3 regions of the Candidatus Pantoea symbiotica genome follow, and region 3 is predicted to be linked to each of the others. Evidence: predicted binding sites of a transcription regulator. Region 3 holds the regulator's gene; each other region holds the start of a gene.
What was found. Region 3 encodes PhoB, which activates phosphate uptake and scavenging genes when phosphate is short. Its sites were predicted from a motif close to CTGTCATAAAACTGNCNNAT; they were not measured.
Positions count from the first base shown of each region.

Region 1 (5,069 bases), 3.2 Mb from region 3:
TGTTGACCGTCAGTGCCATATGACGCGCCTGCGTCGTCTGGGCAAAGTGCAGAACCTGGCGGAAGCCGCAGAGCAGCAGCCTCTGATTGGCGGCACCGGTATCGCACACACGCGCTGGGCGACACACGGTGAGCCGTCGGAGGCCAATGCGCATCCGCACGTTTCTGAGCACATCATCATCGTGCACAACGGCATCATTGAAAACCATGAGCCGCTGCGCGCGCAGTTGCTTGAGCGCGGCTATCACTTTGCCTCAGAAACCGACACCGAAGTGGTGGCGCATCTGGTGCATTGGGAGCAGAAGCAGGGCGGCACGCTGCGTGAAGTGGTGCTGCGCGTCATTCCGCAGCTGCGCGGTGCGTATGGCATGGTGATCATGGACAGCCGCGATCCTTCGCTGCTGGTGGCGGCGCGTTCCGGTAGCCCGCTGGTGATTGGCCGTGGCGTGGGTGAAAACTTTATTGCTTCCGATCAGCTGGCACTGCTGCCGGTGACGCGTCGCTTCATCTATCTGGAAGAGGGCGATATTGCCGAGATCACCCGCCGCGAAGTCACCATTATCGATCGTGACGGTAAAACGGCTAAGCGCGCCGAAATCGAATCGACCGCGCAATACGATGCCGGCGACAAAGGCATCTATCGTCACTACATGCAGAAAGAGATTTACGAGCAGCCGAACGCGATCAAAAACACCATCACCGGGCGTTTTAATCATGGTGAAGTCGATCTCAGCGAGCTGGGCCCGGATGCTGAGAAGCTGCTGAGCCAGGTCGAGCATATTCAGATCATCGCCTGCGGTACTTCATACAACTCTGGCATGGTGTCGCGCTACTGGTTTGAGTCGCTGGCCAACCTGCCTTGTGATGTGGAAATCGCTTCGGAATTCCGTTATCGCAAATCTGCAGTGCGTAAAAATAGCCTGCTGATCACGCTGTCACAATCGGGTGAAACCGCCGATACGCTGGCGGCGTTGCGCCTGTCAAAAGAGCTGGGTTATCTCGGTTCGCTGGCGATCTGTAACGTGGCCGGTTCATCGCTGGTGCGCGAGTCAGATTTGGCGCTGATGACCAAAGCCGGTACCGAAATTGGCGTTGCCTCGACCAAAGCCTTCACCACGCAGCTGGCGGTATTGCTGATGCTGGTGGCGAAACTCGGGCGTCTGCACGGCATGAAAGCCGAAACCGAGCATGAGATTGTGCACGCGCTGCAGGCTTTGCCGAGCCGCATCGAGCAGATGCTGGCGCAGGACAAAGTGATCGAAAACCTGGCCGAAGGTTTCTCGGATAAACATCACGCGCTGTTCCTTGGCCGTGGCGATCAGTATCCGATCGCTATGGAAGGCGCGCTGAAGCTGAAAGAGATCTCCTATATCCACGCCGAAGCCTACGCGGCGGGCGAGCTGAAGCACGGCCCGCTGGCGCTGATTGATGCGGATATGCCAGTGATCGTGGTCGCGCCGAACAACGAACTGCTGGAGAAGCTGAAATCCAACATTGAAGAGGTACGCGCGCGCGGCGGTTTGCTGTACGTGTTTGCCGATCAGGATGCCGGTTTCAGCGACAGCGATGGCATGAAAATCATCTCTCTGCCGCATGTAGAAGAGGTGATTGCACCGATCTTCTACACCGTGCCGCTGCAGCTGCTCTCGTATCACGTGGCGCTGATTAAAGGCACCGACGTTGACCAACCACGTAACCTGGCGAAATCGGTTACCGTTGAATAAACTGCTATAAGAGTGGGCCCACAGCGGGCCCGCTTCATTTCTGCACGCTGTCATATAACTGTCATATTTCGTACATTTCACTGTCATCAAACTGTCCTATTTTCCCTCCAGCAGCAATCACGACTCCTACTAAAATGGCATTGAGCCTGATTTTTTTAAATCCCCTGGAGGGAACATGACACTGATGCGTAGCACCGTAGCCCGAATCCTCGCCGCCACCTTCGCAGCAAGCGCGGTCTCTGCTTTTGCAGCAACCGATCTGACGGGCGCAGGCGGGACATTCCCGGCGCCGGTTTATGCCAAGTGGGCAGCCGAGTACCAGCAAGCCACCGGTAGCAAAATCAACTATCAGGGTATTGGTTCTTCAGGCGGCGTGAAGCAAATCATCGCTAAAACCGTCGATTTCGGTGCGTCTGATGCGCCAATGAAAGAAGAAGATCTGCAGAAAAACGGCCTGTTCCAGTTCCCTACCGTGATCGGTGGCGTGGTGCTGGCGGTTAACATCCCAGGTGTGAAATCAGGTGAATTGACTCTCGACGGTAAAACCGTGGGCGACATCTACCTCGGTACCATCAAAAAGTGGAACGACCCGGCGATCACTAAACTGAACCCAGGCGTGAAACTGCCAGATTCCAACATCAACGTGGTTCGCCGCGCTGACGGTTCCGGTACTTCATTCGTCTTCACCAGCTACCTGGCGAAAGTGAATGAAGAGTGGAACAGCAAAATCGGTAAAGGTAACACCGTTAACTGGCCGACCGGTCTGGGCGGTAAAGGTAACGACGGCGTGGCTGCATTCGTCCAGCGTCTGCCGGGTTCAATTGGCTATGTGGAATACGCTTACGCCAAGCAGAACAACCTGACCTACACCAAACTGGTTGATGCCGACGGTAAAGCGGTCGCACCAAGCGAAGAGAGCTTTGCTAATGCCGCGAAAGGCGCAGACTGGAGCAAAACCTTTGCTCAGGATCTGACCTTCCAGAAAGGCAACGCAGCATGGCCGATCACCTCAACCACCTTCATCCTGATTTACAAAGATCAGGCGAATGCGGAAAAAGGTAGCGAAGTGCTGAAGTTCTTCGACTGGGCTTACAAAGGTGGCAGCAAAACCGCAACCGACCTGGATTACGCCGCGCTGCCAGAAAGCGTTGCTAACCAGATTCGTGCAGCGTGGAAAGCGAACATCAAAGATAGCTCCGGTAAAGCGCTGTACCAGTAACAGATTTACCTGGCCAGCCGAGATGGTTGGCCAACCCCAATGGGCGGCCTGCGTGCCGCCCTGACATCCCCCTGAGAACAGAGAATTCTATGGCTGCCACTAAGCCGACGTTCAAAGCCCCCGGTAAACAAGGCGACATGATTTTCGGCGCGCTGGTGAAGCTATCCGCGCTTATCGTGTTGTTGTTGATGGGCGGCATTATCGTCTCCCTGATTTTCTCCTCCTGGCCAAGCATCCAAAAATTTGGTTTCTCTTTCCTGTGGAATAAAACCTGGGATGCGCCAAACGAACAATTTGGTGCGCTGGTACCGATTTACGGCACCCTCGTCACCTCGATTATTGCCTTGATCATTGCCGTGCCGGTGAGCTTCGGTATCGCGCTGTTCCTGACGGAACTGGCGCCAGGCTGGCTGCGTCGCCCGCTGGGCACCGCCATTGAGTTGCTGGCGGCGATCCCCAGCATCGTTTACGGCATGTGGGGCCTGTTTGTTTTCGCTCCGCTGTTCGCCGAATATTTCCAGACGCCGGTGGGCAACGTGATGTCGAATATCCCGATTGTCGGCACGCTGTTCTCTGGCCCGGCATTCGGTATCGGTATTCTGGCGGCGGGCGTGATTCTCGCCATCATGATCATTCCGTACATCGCCTCGGTGATGCGCGACGTGTTTGAACAAACGCCGGTGATGATGAAAGAGTCGGCTTACGGCATCGGCTGCACCACGTGGGAAGTGATCTGGCGCATCGTGCTGCCGTTCACCAAAAATGGTGTGATTGGCGGCGTGATGCTCGGCCTGGGCCGCGCGTTGGGTGAAACCATGGCGGTGACCTTTATCATCGGTAACACCTACCAGCTCGACAGCGCCTCGCTGTTTATGCCGGGCAACAGCATCACTTCCGCGCTCGCCAACGAATTCGCCGAAGCGGAATCGGGTGTCCACGTGGCAGCACTGATGGAACTGGGTCTGATCCTGTTCGTGATTACCTTTATCGTGCTGGCGATCTCCAAACTGATGATCCTGCGTCTGGCGAAGAGTGAAGGAGCCCGTTCATGACCGCTATTGAAGTTCAGGCTCGCGCTGAGCTGGAAGCCTCGCGCCGCAAAATGCAGGCGTGGCGCAGTACCAAAAACAAAATTGCTCTAACGCTGTCGCTGATGACCATGGCATTCGGTCTGTTCTGGCTGGTGTGGATTCTGTTCACCACCATTACGCGCGGCGTTGATGGTTTGAGCTGGTCGCTGTTTACCGAATCGACCCCGCCGCCGAATACCGCGGGCGGTGGTTTGGCAAACGCCTTAGTCGGCAGTGGTTTACTGATTTTCTGGTCGACGATCGTCGGAACGCCGCTCGGCATCATGGCCGGGATTTATCTGGCGGAATATGGCCGTAAACACTGGCTGGCGGAAGTGATTCGCTTCATTAACGACATTCTGCTGTCAGCACCGTCGATTGTGGTGGGCCTGTTTGTCTACACCATCGTGGTGGCGCAGATGCAGCACTTCTCCGGTTGGGCCGGCGTAGTGGCGCTGGCGCTGCTGCAAATTCCGATTGTGATCCGTACCTCCGAAAACATGCTGCGTCTGGTACCCGACAGCATGCGTGAAGCGGCTTATGCGCTGGGTACGCCGAAGTGGAAGATGATTTCGGCGATTACGCTGAAAGCGTCGGTTTCCGGCATCATCACCGGTGTGCTGTTGGCCGTGGCGCGTATCGCCGGTGAAACCGCACCGCTGCTGTTTACTGCGCTGTCGAACCAGTTCTGGAGCACCGACATGATGCAGCCGATCGCGAACCTGCCGGTCACCATCTTTAAATTCGCCATGAGCCCGTTTGCCGAGTGGCAAAGCCTGGCGTGGGCAGGTGTGCTGATTATTACCGTGTGCGTGCTGCTGCTGAACATTGTGGCGCGTGTGGTTTTCGCCAAGGGCAAACACTAATTTCCCGGCGCGGCTTCGGCGGCGCTGCTTATGAGAGACGAGAATGAGTAACGTGACTTCATCAGCCGGTAAAATTCAGGTCCGTAATCTGAACTTCTATTACGGTAAGTTTCACGCGCTGAAAAACATCAACCTGGATATCACCAAAAACCAGGTGACCGCGTTTATCGGCCCATCAGGCTGCGGTAAAT
Region 1 covers NZ_JBSZHR010000002.1:3,992,242-3,997,310, forward strand. The annotation lists gene glmS (glutamine--fructose-6-phosphate transaminase (isomerizing)) at 1-1,723, shown strand, start outside; gene pstS (phosphate ABC transporter substrate-binding protein PstS) at 1,899-2,942, shown strand; gene pstC (phosphate ABC transporter permease PstC) at 3,032-3,994, shown strand; gene pstA (phosphate ABC transporter permease PstA) at 3,991-4,878, shown strand; gene pstB (phosphate ABC transporter ATP-binding protein PstB) at 4,922-5,069, shown strand, end outside.
Region 1: the regulator PhoB is predicted to act here: its motif matches at 1,771-1,790, upstream of pstS (phosphate ABC transporter substrate-binding protein PstS).

Region 2 (5,069 bases), 3.0 Mb from region 3:
GCCACCAAACCGCCGCACTGATGATGATCAGCAACGGCACAATGAATTTGAGTTTTAACATGAATGGTTTATCCGCTGGAAATAGGAAACGCGCGATAGTAACAGCATTCGGCTGGCCGCACATATTTTGCCGGTCGCATCAATAACGTAACCAGTTAACTGTGATCAGCTTCTGAGCAATTCATTTTGCCCGTCAAAACAAGACAGGTCTTAAATAGCTCGACTAACAGGTCACTATAAGTTGCAAACCCTTTCGCAATAAATCGACCAGATACGATGAACCTGACTCAGCTGACGCTGGCTATCGGTGCACTTTGTAGCTTCGAGCCGTTATATGCTAAAGAGATAAAACCCTTTTCTTCAGACACTCCACCGCTTCCTGTAAACCCCCTTTCTCACTCATCAACCGAAGCGGTTTCAGCGCCTTTATCCGAGCATCCCCATTCCGATTCGCTGTTGCATAACGCTAAACATGCAGCCGCTGACAGCTTAAAAATGGTGGGGAAATTTTTCGCACGTAACAGCTGGTATGATGATTTCAATCCGGCGGCCAGCCGTCCGCATTTTCAGGGAAAGCTTGCCGGTAGCAGGCCCCATTTATTTTGGTTTTACCGGCTGCAGAGCTCAGTGATTGCTCCGCTTCCACCCGATCCGGATCTGATCGACCCCGTGCTCGACGGCAATCCACCTCCCCCACCGCCGCCCGTCGTGCCAAGGCCTAAGCCACAAATCCCAGCCTATGCCGCTCTGCCTGCCGCACTCTTTGGTATGGATGAAAATCTGCAAACACGCTTCATCTATGATGCACAACTTGCAGGCCGGGATGGTCGCCCTAACCTGTTCATTTCGGGTTTTAGCGTTGATGAGCGTTATCGCAGCGAAGCCAATCACAACCAAAGTGAAAACCACTACTATGGCTGGCTGATCGGCTTACGTGGATTACTGACGGAAGATGAGCAACGACAGCTGGCGCTGAGTGTGGCGATCAGTAAAGGTCACTTCACTCTGGAGCCTTCACAGTCCAACGGCAACAGCCACGGGCAGGTTGATACTCAAGGTATCAATGCGATGTTGAGCTGGCAGCCACAGTATGGCCTGCAACTGGCTCTGCCGATTAGCTTCGGTCACTATCGCGGCAATATAAGCAGTGATGAAAAAGATAAAGTGGCGCAGGTAAAAGCCCGCAGCGTTAATATAGGTGTGGATGTTGGCTGGCGCTGGCAAGAAGGTTCACATGCGTTCACGCCGATGTTGGGCACCACAATGCAATGGGCACGCATCAAGGATATTCATGACAACGACAATCTACATATTGGTTATTCGCAGCAAAAACAGCTGCAGTTCTCTGGCGGTATGAAATATGACTTCAGCCCGACAGATAGCCTGAAATTTGGCCTTGAAACACGCTATATGCAGTACAACGGCCATGCGGGCAATGTTGCGGTAGATAAAGATAATCTGCGTACTGGCCGAGGCGGTAAGCACCTGCAATTTAGCGGCAACGTTGGCTGGCAACTGACTAAGAATGTTCAGCTTAATAGCCAGCTTAAGTGGCAACATCGCCTAAATCAGGAAGGTGCCAGCAACTGGCAGACACAACTGGGTGTAAAGATTGCCTTCTAAAGCGCCTGCGCACACGCCCAGGCTGAACTCCACGCCCACTGGAAGTTGTAGCCACCCAGCCAGCCGGTAACATCCACCACTTCGCCGATAAAGAACAAGCCCGGCACACCGCGCGCTTCCATGGTTTTTGATGACAGCTGGGTAGTGTCAACGCCGCCCAGCGTCACTTCGGCGGTGCGATAGCCTTCGGTACCGTTCGGCTGTACGCGCCACTGATGCAGCGTATTAACCAGCTCGCCCTGCTGCTTGCTGTTCAGCTGCTTCAGTGTGACGTCAGGAATCTGCTTCAGCTCCTGCAGCACTTCCACCAAACGTTTTGGCAGAATCTTCGCCAGGCTGTTTTTCAGGCTGAGGTTGGGATGCGCCTCGCGCTGCACATTGACGAAATCATCCAGCGAGGTGGCGGGTGACAAATCAATGGTGACGAATTCACCTGGCTGCCAGTAGCTGGAGATTTGCAGCACCGCAGGGCCCGATAAGCCGCGATGGGTAAACAGCATCGCCTCTTTAAATAAGGTGCCATCCTGCGCGGTGATGGTGGTTGGCAGCGCCACGCCCGACAGCGTGTTGAGCTGTTCCAGCAGTGGTTTATGCAGGGTGAACGGCACCAAAGCCGCGCGCGTGGGGAACACTTTCAGGCCGAACTGTTCCGCCACTTTGTAGCCAAACGGCGTGGCGCCGAGGCCCGGCATCGAGAGCCCGCCGCTGGCGATCACCAGTTTTTCAGCCTGCACCGAAGTACCGTTCAGCTGTAAGGTATAGCCGCTGTCGTCGCGCTCGACGCTCAGCACTTCACTGCGCAGGCGCAACGTCACCTGACCGGCATCACACTCTTTCAACAGCAGATCGACAATCTGCTGCGCGGAGTCATCGCAGAATAATTGTCCCAGCGTTTTCTCGTGATACGCAATGCCGTGACGATTGACCAGATCGATGAAATCCCACTGGTTGTAACGCGCCAGCGCCGATTTGCAGAAATGCGGATTGTGCGACAGGTAGGCCGCCGGTTCGGTGTGCATATTGGTGAAGTTGCAGCGACCGCCGCCCGACATCAAAATTTTGCGACCGGCTTTTTTGCCGTTATCCAGCAGCAGCACGCGGCGACCCAATTGTCCCGCCTGCGCCGCGCAGAACATGCCAGCTGCACCTGCACCAATAATGATAACGTCAAACTTTTCCACTGCTTTTATCCGCCTTGCCCGAAAGGCGCTGATTGTAGGGATTTGCGGCTTTTAGCGCCAGCTTCAAAAAAATGCCGTAAATGTGTCATAATGTAACTCACTAATTTTTAGCCGTTTTCAGCTAAATCTATACGCTGCATTACAATTTTAAGACAATAAAGAGCTATATTTTTCTTTCATATCGCGCACGTTGTCGCAGATAATGCGCCGCGTTCATGTCCTCCCAAAATGGCGTAACGTTTATGCTACATCTGTTTGCTGGTCTCGACCTCAGTACCAGCCTGTTACTGATTCTTGCTCTGCTGTTTGTATTGTTTTACGAAGCAATCAACGGTTTTCACGACACTGCTAACGCGGTCGCGACTGTCATTTATACCCGTGCGATGCGGGCGCAACTGGCGGTTGTCATGGCGGGTGTTTTCAACTTCTTAGGTGTTTTGCTTGGTGGATTGAGCGTGGCGTACGCCATCGTTCACATGCTTCCGACCGATTTACTGTTGAATGTCGGTTCGGCCCACGGTCTCGCCATGGTCTTCTCCATGCTGCTGGCCGCGATTATCTGGAACCTCGGCACCTGGTATTTGGGTTTGCCCGCCTCCAGTTCTCACACATTGATTGGCGCTATCATCGGTATTGGTCTCACCAACGCCCTGATGACCGGCACCTCGGTGGTTGACGCGCTCAACCTGCCGAAAGTCATCAATATCTTCATGTCCCTGATTCTTTCACCGATTGTAGGTCTGGTGATTGCAGGCGGTCTGATCTTTATCCTGCGTCGCTACTGGAGCGGAACCACCAAACGTTCCCGCATCCACATGACGCCTGCTGACCGTGAAAAGATTGATGGCAAGAAAAAGCCACCGTTCTGGACGCGCATTGCCCTGATCGTTTCCGCGATTGGCGTGAGCTACTCACACGGCGCTAACGATGGTCAGAAAGGCATCGGCCTGATTATGCTGGTGCTGATCGGCGTTGCGCCGGCGGGATTTGTGGTGAACCTGAATGCGTCAGGTTATGACATCACCCGCACCCGTGACGCAGTCAATCATCTGGAGCAGTATTATCAGCAGCACAACGAGTCGCTGACGCACATGATGCAGCTGGCGCCGCCTGTGGTACCAACGCCGGATGAATCGCTTGGCGGTCCGCAGGAGTTCCATTGCGACAGCAGCCGTGCGCTGCAGGCAATCGATCGTGCGCAGCTGCTGCTTAACAACCTGCAGAGTTACGATCAGCTGACGGTTGATCAACGCAGCCAGATGCGTCGTCTGCTGCTGTGCGTTTCCGATACCGTGGATAAAGTGGCCAAGCTGCCGGAAACCAGCGCGGAAGATAAGCGCTTCCTCAACAAGCTGAAAAGCGATTTGCTGGGCACCGTTGAGTACGCTCCGATCTGGATTATTGTTGCTGTGGCGCTGGCGCTGGGCATCGGTACCATGATTGGCTGGCGTCGTGTTGCCACCACCATTGGTGAGAAAATCGGTAAGAAAGGCATGACTTATGCGCAAGGTATGTCGGCGCAGGTAACAGCCGCAGTATCGATTGGCGTGGCCAGTTACACCGGTATGCCGGTTTCGACCACGCACATTCTGTCATCGTCGGTGGCCGGTACCATGCTGGTTGATGGCGGTGGATTGCAGAGCCGCACCATCAAAAATATCGCTATGGCGTGGGTGTTCACCTTGCCGGTGTGTATTTTGCTGTCAGGTGCGCTCTACTGGATTGCACTGAAACTGATCTAAGCAAAGCGCAGAAATATTCCAGGGCGACAGCGATGTCGCCCTTTTTTATTGCCGTTTTCATTGCCAAATCGCCATCGCAATCAAACTCACCACCACCAAAAAACAGAGCCCGCTGGTCAGCACAAACTGCCCGCGCACCCGCTCACAGCGGCGAATGAACTCGTCGTCATGATGATCGTGATAGCGCTTCTCCCAGATATAGCGCACCAGCCGCACCTGCTTACTCGGCTGCCCGTGCGACGTGAAGAAACCCGCGCCATCCACATATTGATATAACAGCGGATCGCAACCGCGCAAAACGGCCAAAAGTGAGCGCAAAGAAGAGAAATAGCGCGCCATATTCACCAGACAAACCACACACAGAGCCCAAAAAAGCGCGATAGTGCTGATCATGTTCCCCTCCCGGCTGGAGCCACAACGACGTCGAACGCAGCGGGGAATTGCTGTAGACGCCGCACGGGAAATAAACCAGCCACTGAATGATGTCGATTGCATTGTTGTTATGCGAACCTGAGTGCGCGAC
Region 2 covers NZ_JBSZHR010000002.1:3,734,717-3,739,785, forward strand. The annotation lists gene ACXIZX_RS18040 (hypothetical protein) at 1-61, opposite strand, end outside; gene ACXIZX_RS18045 (hypothetical protein) at 277-1,623, shown strand; gene ACXIZX_RS18050 (BaiN/RdsA family NAD(P)/FAD-dependent oxidoreductase) at 1,620-2,804, opposite strand; gene pitA (inorganic phosphate transporter PitA) at 3,047-4,546, shown strand; gene uspB (universal stress protein UspB) at 4,604-4,939, opposite strand.
Region 2: the regulator PhoB is predicted to act here: its motif matches at 2,876-2,895, upstream of pitA (inorganic phosphate transporter PitA).

Region 3 (5,069 bases):
TTGCCCGCGCCGGTGGCGCCGGTAATGGCAAACAATCCGTTGCTGGCAAAGGGCTCACGGCGGAAATCGATAAACCATTCGCCGCGCAGCGCATTGAGGTTTTTAAAACGTAGCGTCAATATTTTCATGCAGATGGATTCTCCAGCGCGGCAAGCTGGGTGCGGAATAGCTGCGTTAACTGCTCGGCCTGCTCGGCATCTAGCTGATCTTCCTGCGCCAGTCGGCGGGCAAACACTTCTTCCACTTTTAATTCGCTCAGGGTTTCGTTCTCCAGCCGCTCGAGGCTGCGCTGCCGCTGTTCGCGGCTGCGGCGCACCAGCAGCACTTCTACCGGCAGATTTTCGGTCAGCGCTTCAATGCGACGCTGCAGATCGCTGAGATATTCCTGCGTGGTGATCTCAATATCCAGCCAGGTTGGCAGCTCACTGGTGCTTTCGCTGAACTGCGCCAGCTGATGTTCAATTTCCGCCATCGAGCCTTTCAGCATCTGCATCGGCTGGAAGTGCGGAATGGTCAGTGGCGTCACTTCCTTGAGCTTGTCGCCAAATTCCAGCAGGAAGACGCTTTTCTCGCGGCCAAGCTCATCAAAACTGAGCGGAATTGGTGAGCCGCTGTAACGAATATGTTCGCTGTTGGCGATGCGCTGGGCGCGATGGATGTGACCGAGCGCGATGTAATCCGCTGGTGGAAACGCCTGCGCCGGGAAGGCATCCAACGTGCCAATATAGATGTCACGTACCGAATCGCTTTTAGTGACGCCAACGGTGGTGAGATGGCCGGTGGCGATAATCGGCAGCGCGCTGTTCATTGACTGCGCGGCGGCAAAGCAGTGTTGGTAATGCTGCTCAATCGCCTCCAGCAGCGAGATCTGCTTCTCGCGGCCGGATTGGCCGGCCTGGCTGCGCAGAATGTCGCGCGGTCGCAAATAAGGAATGGCGCACAGCAGCGCACCCGGCGCGCCATCGCGCTGCTTCAGGGTTAACACCTGTTGCTCGGCCTGCGGTGTGGCGCTGGTGATCACCTGCGTATTCAGGCAGGCCAGCAGCTCGCGCGATTCATTCAGCGTCGCCACCGAATCGTGATTGCCCGCCAGCACCACCAATTGGCAGCCGCTTGGCTGCAGCGCCACCACAAAACGGTTAAACATTTCACGCGCGTAGCTCGGCGGCGAACCGGTATCAAACAGATCACCAGCGATAATCAGCGCATCCACCTGATGCTGCACAATCTGATCCAGCAGCCAGTCGAGAAACGCCTGATGTTCCCGCGCGCGACTTTTGCTGTAAAAGAACTGACCGAGATGCCAGTCAGCGGTGTGAATGATGCGCATGTTTGCTCCGTGCTCTGTTTAGCGAAGGCGAATTATAACCACTTAAGATCACAAAGAAAAAAAGCAGATTTTTATTGTCACATTTCTGTTTTTTATCTATCTATCTTAGGGCGGCTTTTTCATAAAAGTGTCACAAAACTGACGCATAATGGCGCCGCAAATCCCAGTGACACGTTGTCACACTAGCAGGAGTTACAATGGCTAAGCGCATTTTGGTTGTGGAAGACGAAGCTCCCATCCGTGAAATGTTATGTTTCGTGCTGGAACAGAATGATTACCAGCCTATTGAGGCGGAAGATTATGACAGCGCGATTGGTAAGCTGATCGAACCCTGGCCTGATTTGATTCTGCTGGACTGGATGTTGCCCGGCGGCAGCGGAATTCAGTTTATTAAGCATTTGAAGCGTGAAGCCATGACGCGCGACATCCCGGTGATGATGCTGACGGCGCGCGGTGAAGAAGAGGATCGCGTGCGCGGTCTGGAAGTGGGCGCGGATGATTACATCACCAAGCCATTCTCACCCAAAGAGCTGATGGCGCGTATCAAAGCGGTGATGCGCCGTATTTCACCGATGGCGGTGGAAGAGGTGATCGAGATGCAGGGCCTGAGCCTTGATCCTTCCTCACATCGCGTGATGTCAGAAACCACGCCGCTGGAGATGGGGCCGACCGAGTACAAACTGCTGCACTTCTTTATGACGCACCCGGAACGCGTGTACAGCCGCGAACAGCTGCTGAACCACGTTTGGGGCACCAATGTGTATGTCGAAGATCGCACCGTCGATGTGCATATTCGCCGTTTACGTAAAGCGCTGGAATTGACCGGCCACGATCGCATGGTTCAAACCGTTCGCGGAACAGGGTATCGTTTCTCTGCCCGCTACTAAACGTAAACGGAGTTTTTACCGTGCTGGAACGACTCTCCTGGAAGAGATTGTTGACCGAGCTGGCGCTGGTCTGTTTACCTGCGCTGGTGTTGGGTCTGTTGTTCGGATATCTGCCGTGGCTGCTGCTGATTGCGGTGACCGGCGTGATGTTCTGGCACTTCAGAAATTTAATGCGTCTGTCGCACTGGCTGTGGGTCGATCGTTCAATGACGCCGCCCACCGGACGCGGCAGCTGGGAACCGCTGTTTTATGGCCTGTATCAGATGCAGTTACGCAACCGGCGTCGTCGCCGCGAGTTGGGCAATCTGATCAAACGTTTCCGCAGCGGTGCCGAATCGCTGCCGGATGCGGTGGTGCTGACCACCGAAGAGGGCACCATTTTCTGGTGCAACGGTTTGGCGCAGCAGCATCTTGGCTTGCGCTGGCCGGAAGATAATGGCCAGAACATCCTCAATTTACTGCGTTATCCTGAATTCTCCCGCTATATCCGCCAGCGCAAGTTTGATACGCCGCTGACGCAGATCCTCAATAATCAGCATCATATGGAATTCCGCGTGATGCCTTACAGCGAAGGTCAGTGGCTGATGGTGGCGCGTGATGTCACCCAAATGCACCAGCTGGAAGGCGCGCGACGCAACTTCTTTGCCAACGTCAGTCATGAACTGCGCACGCCGCTAACGGTGTTGCAGGGCTATCTGGAAATGATGGACGACGCGGTGATGAACGAGCGCACGCGCAGCAAGGCGTTGCACACCATGCAAGAGCAAACGCGCCGCATGGACAGCCTGGTGAAACAGCTGCTGACCTTGTCGCGTATCGAAGCGGCGCCAGCCATCGATCTGAAAGAGACGGTGGATGTGCCGGGCATGCTGCTGCTGTTGCAGCGTGAAGCGGAAACGCTGAGCCAGGGACGTCACACCATCCATTTCCATACCGATCCGCATCTGAAAGTGTTCGGCAATGATGAGCAGTTGCGTAGCGCCATTTCCAACCTGGTCTACAACGCGGTGAATCACACGCCGGATGGCACGCGCATCGACATCAGTTGGCTGCGTACCAAACAAGGCGCGCAGTTTAAGGTGTGCGATGACGGGCCGGGCATCAGCGAACAGCATCTGCCGCGCCTTACCGAACGTTTCTATCGCGTGGACAAAGCGCGTTCACGTGCCACCGGCGGCAGCGGTTTGGGGCTGGCAATCGTGAAACATGCGCTGGGCCATCATAATGCGCGGCTCGAGATCACCAGCGTGCCGCATCAGGAAACCTGTTTCAGCTTCCTGCTGCCGCCAAGGTTGATTGTGGCTAGCGCTCTGCAAGAGCGGGTTAATTAAGGTTTGCACATCCATTGCGTGATGCCGCTCAGTTAAGCACAGAGCATCTTTCGTTCGCCCTAAGCTGAGGTAGTTGCAGCACCCTTGTGCGGCGACCGAGCAGAGAGCGCCTGGCCGCGCCCTCTGCACTCCCGGGCCTTGCGCCAGCCCAACCCGCCGCTGCGCGGTACCTTCACTCAATCACGATTCCTGACGGACCGGCGGCGATTCGCTCCTGCTCAGCGCCACCTCTCGCCGCATCCATGCGGCTCGCCCTGGAATCCCTCATTCGTTCAGCGAGTTAGGATGTCGCCTCAACACCCGCGCTGCACCATCAAGGCATAATTTTGACTCGCCATCGCTACAAGTCTCGTAGGGTCGCCATTCATGGCGACCTGGTGCGCATAAATGCGCACCCTACGGGATTTTCGTAGGGTTGCCATTTATGGCGACCGATTCACCCCTCACTGACAACCTTTACGCAATTTATTGCGCGATAAATCACGCCGCTCCAGAATAGGCGTCTCATTAAATTGCGGAATCGCCAATGAAATCGCTGTTGATCTCCCTCTTGCTGCTTTGCTCTGCTTTGGCACACAGCCAGCAAACCATGCTAACCGGCAATCTGAGCAGCGTCGGATCGGATACGCTGGGTTATCTGATGACCTTGTGGGGCGAGGATTTTAGCCGCCAGTCGCCGGGCGTGAACGTTCAGGTGCAGGCGGCGGGATCGTCTACCGCACCGACCGCTCTGGCCGCCGGTGCTGCCCAGCTTGGCGCGATGAGCCGCCCGATGCAGATCGACGAACGTCAACTTTTCATCGCGCGTTACGGCTATCCGCCGCTGGCGGTGCCGGTGGCGATGGATGCGCTGGTGGTGGTGGTCAATCAGGACAATCCGCTGCCGCGCATCGCGCCGCAACAACTCGATGCGCTGTACTCCATTACGCGCCTGTGCGGCGGACAGCAGGTGCCGCAGCGCTGGGGCGATCTCGGTTTGAGCGACAGCCAATGGGCAACGCGCAGCATCCAGCGTTATGGACGTAACTCGGCGTCGGGCACATGGGGTTTCTTCAAGCAGCAGGCGCTGTGTAAAGGCGATTTCCGTGCTGACGTCGCTGAATTCCCCGGTTCCGCTGCGGTAGTGCAAGCCGTTGCCGCCACGCCTAACAGCATCGGTTACGCCAGTTTTGGCTTTCATCTCAGCGGCGTGAAAATGCTGCCGGTGGTCACGACGAACGGCGACAGCGTGATGCCGGATACCGAATCCATTCGCAGCGGCCGCTATCCGTGGTCGCGCCCGCTTTATATTTACGTCAACAAAGCGCCCGGCAAACCACTGCCGCCGCTGGTGAATGCCTTTCTGCATCAGGTGTTGTCGCCACAAGGCCAGCGTCGGGTGAGCGAAGCTGGCTATTTGCCGTTGTCAGATAGCCAGATGGCGCAAGCGCGGGCGGCAATTGAGGGAAATTGAAGAACGTGCATCTGAACATGAAATAGTTTCATGTAAGCTGAATTTTCTTCCGTTGCCGAAATTGTAAC
Region 3 covers NZ_JBSZHR010000002.1:757,086-762,154, forward strand. The annotation lists gene ACXIZX_RS03990 (SbcC/MukB-like Walker B domain-containing protein) at 1-128, opposite strand, end outside; gene sbcD (exonuclease subunit SbcD) at 125-1,330, opposite strand; gene phoB (phosphate response regulator transcription factor PhoB) at 1,528-2,217, shown strand; gene phoR (phosphate regulon sensor histidine kinase PhoR) at 2,238-3,548, shown strand; gene ACXIZX_RS04010 (PstS family phosphate ABC transporter substrate-binding protein) at 4,075-5,001, shown strand.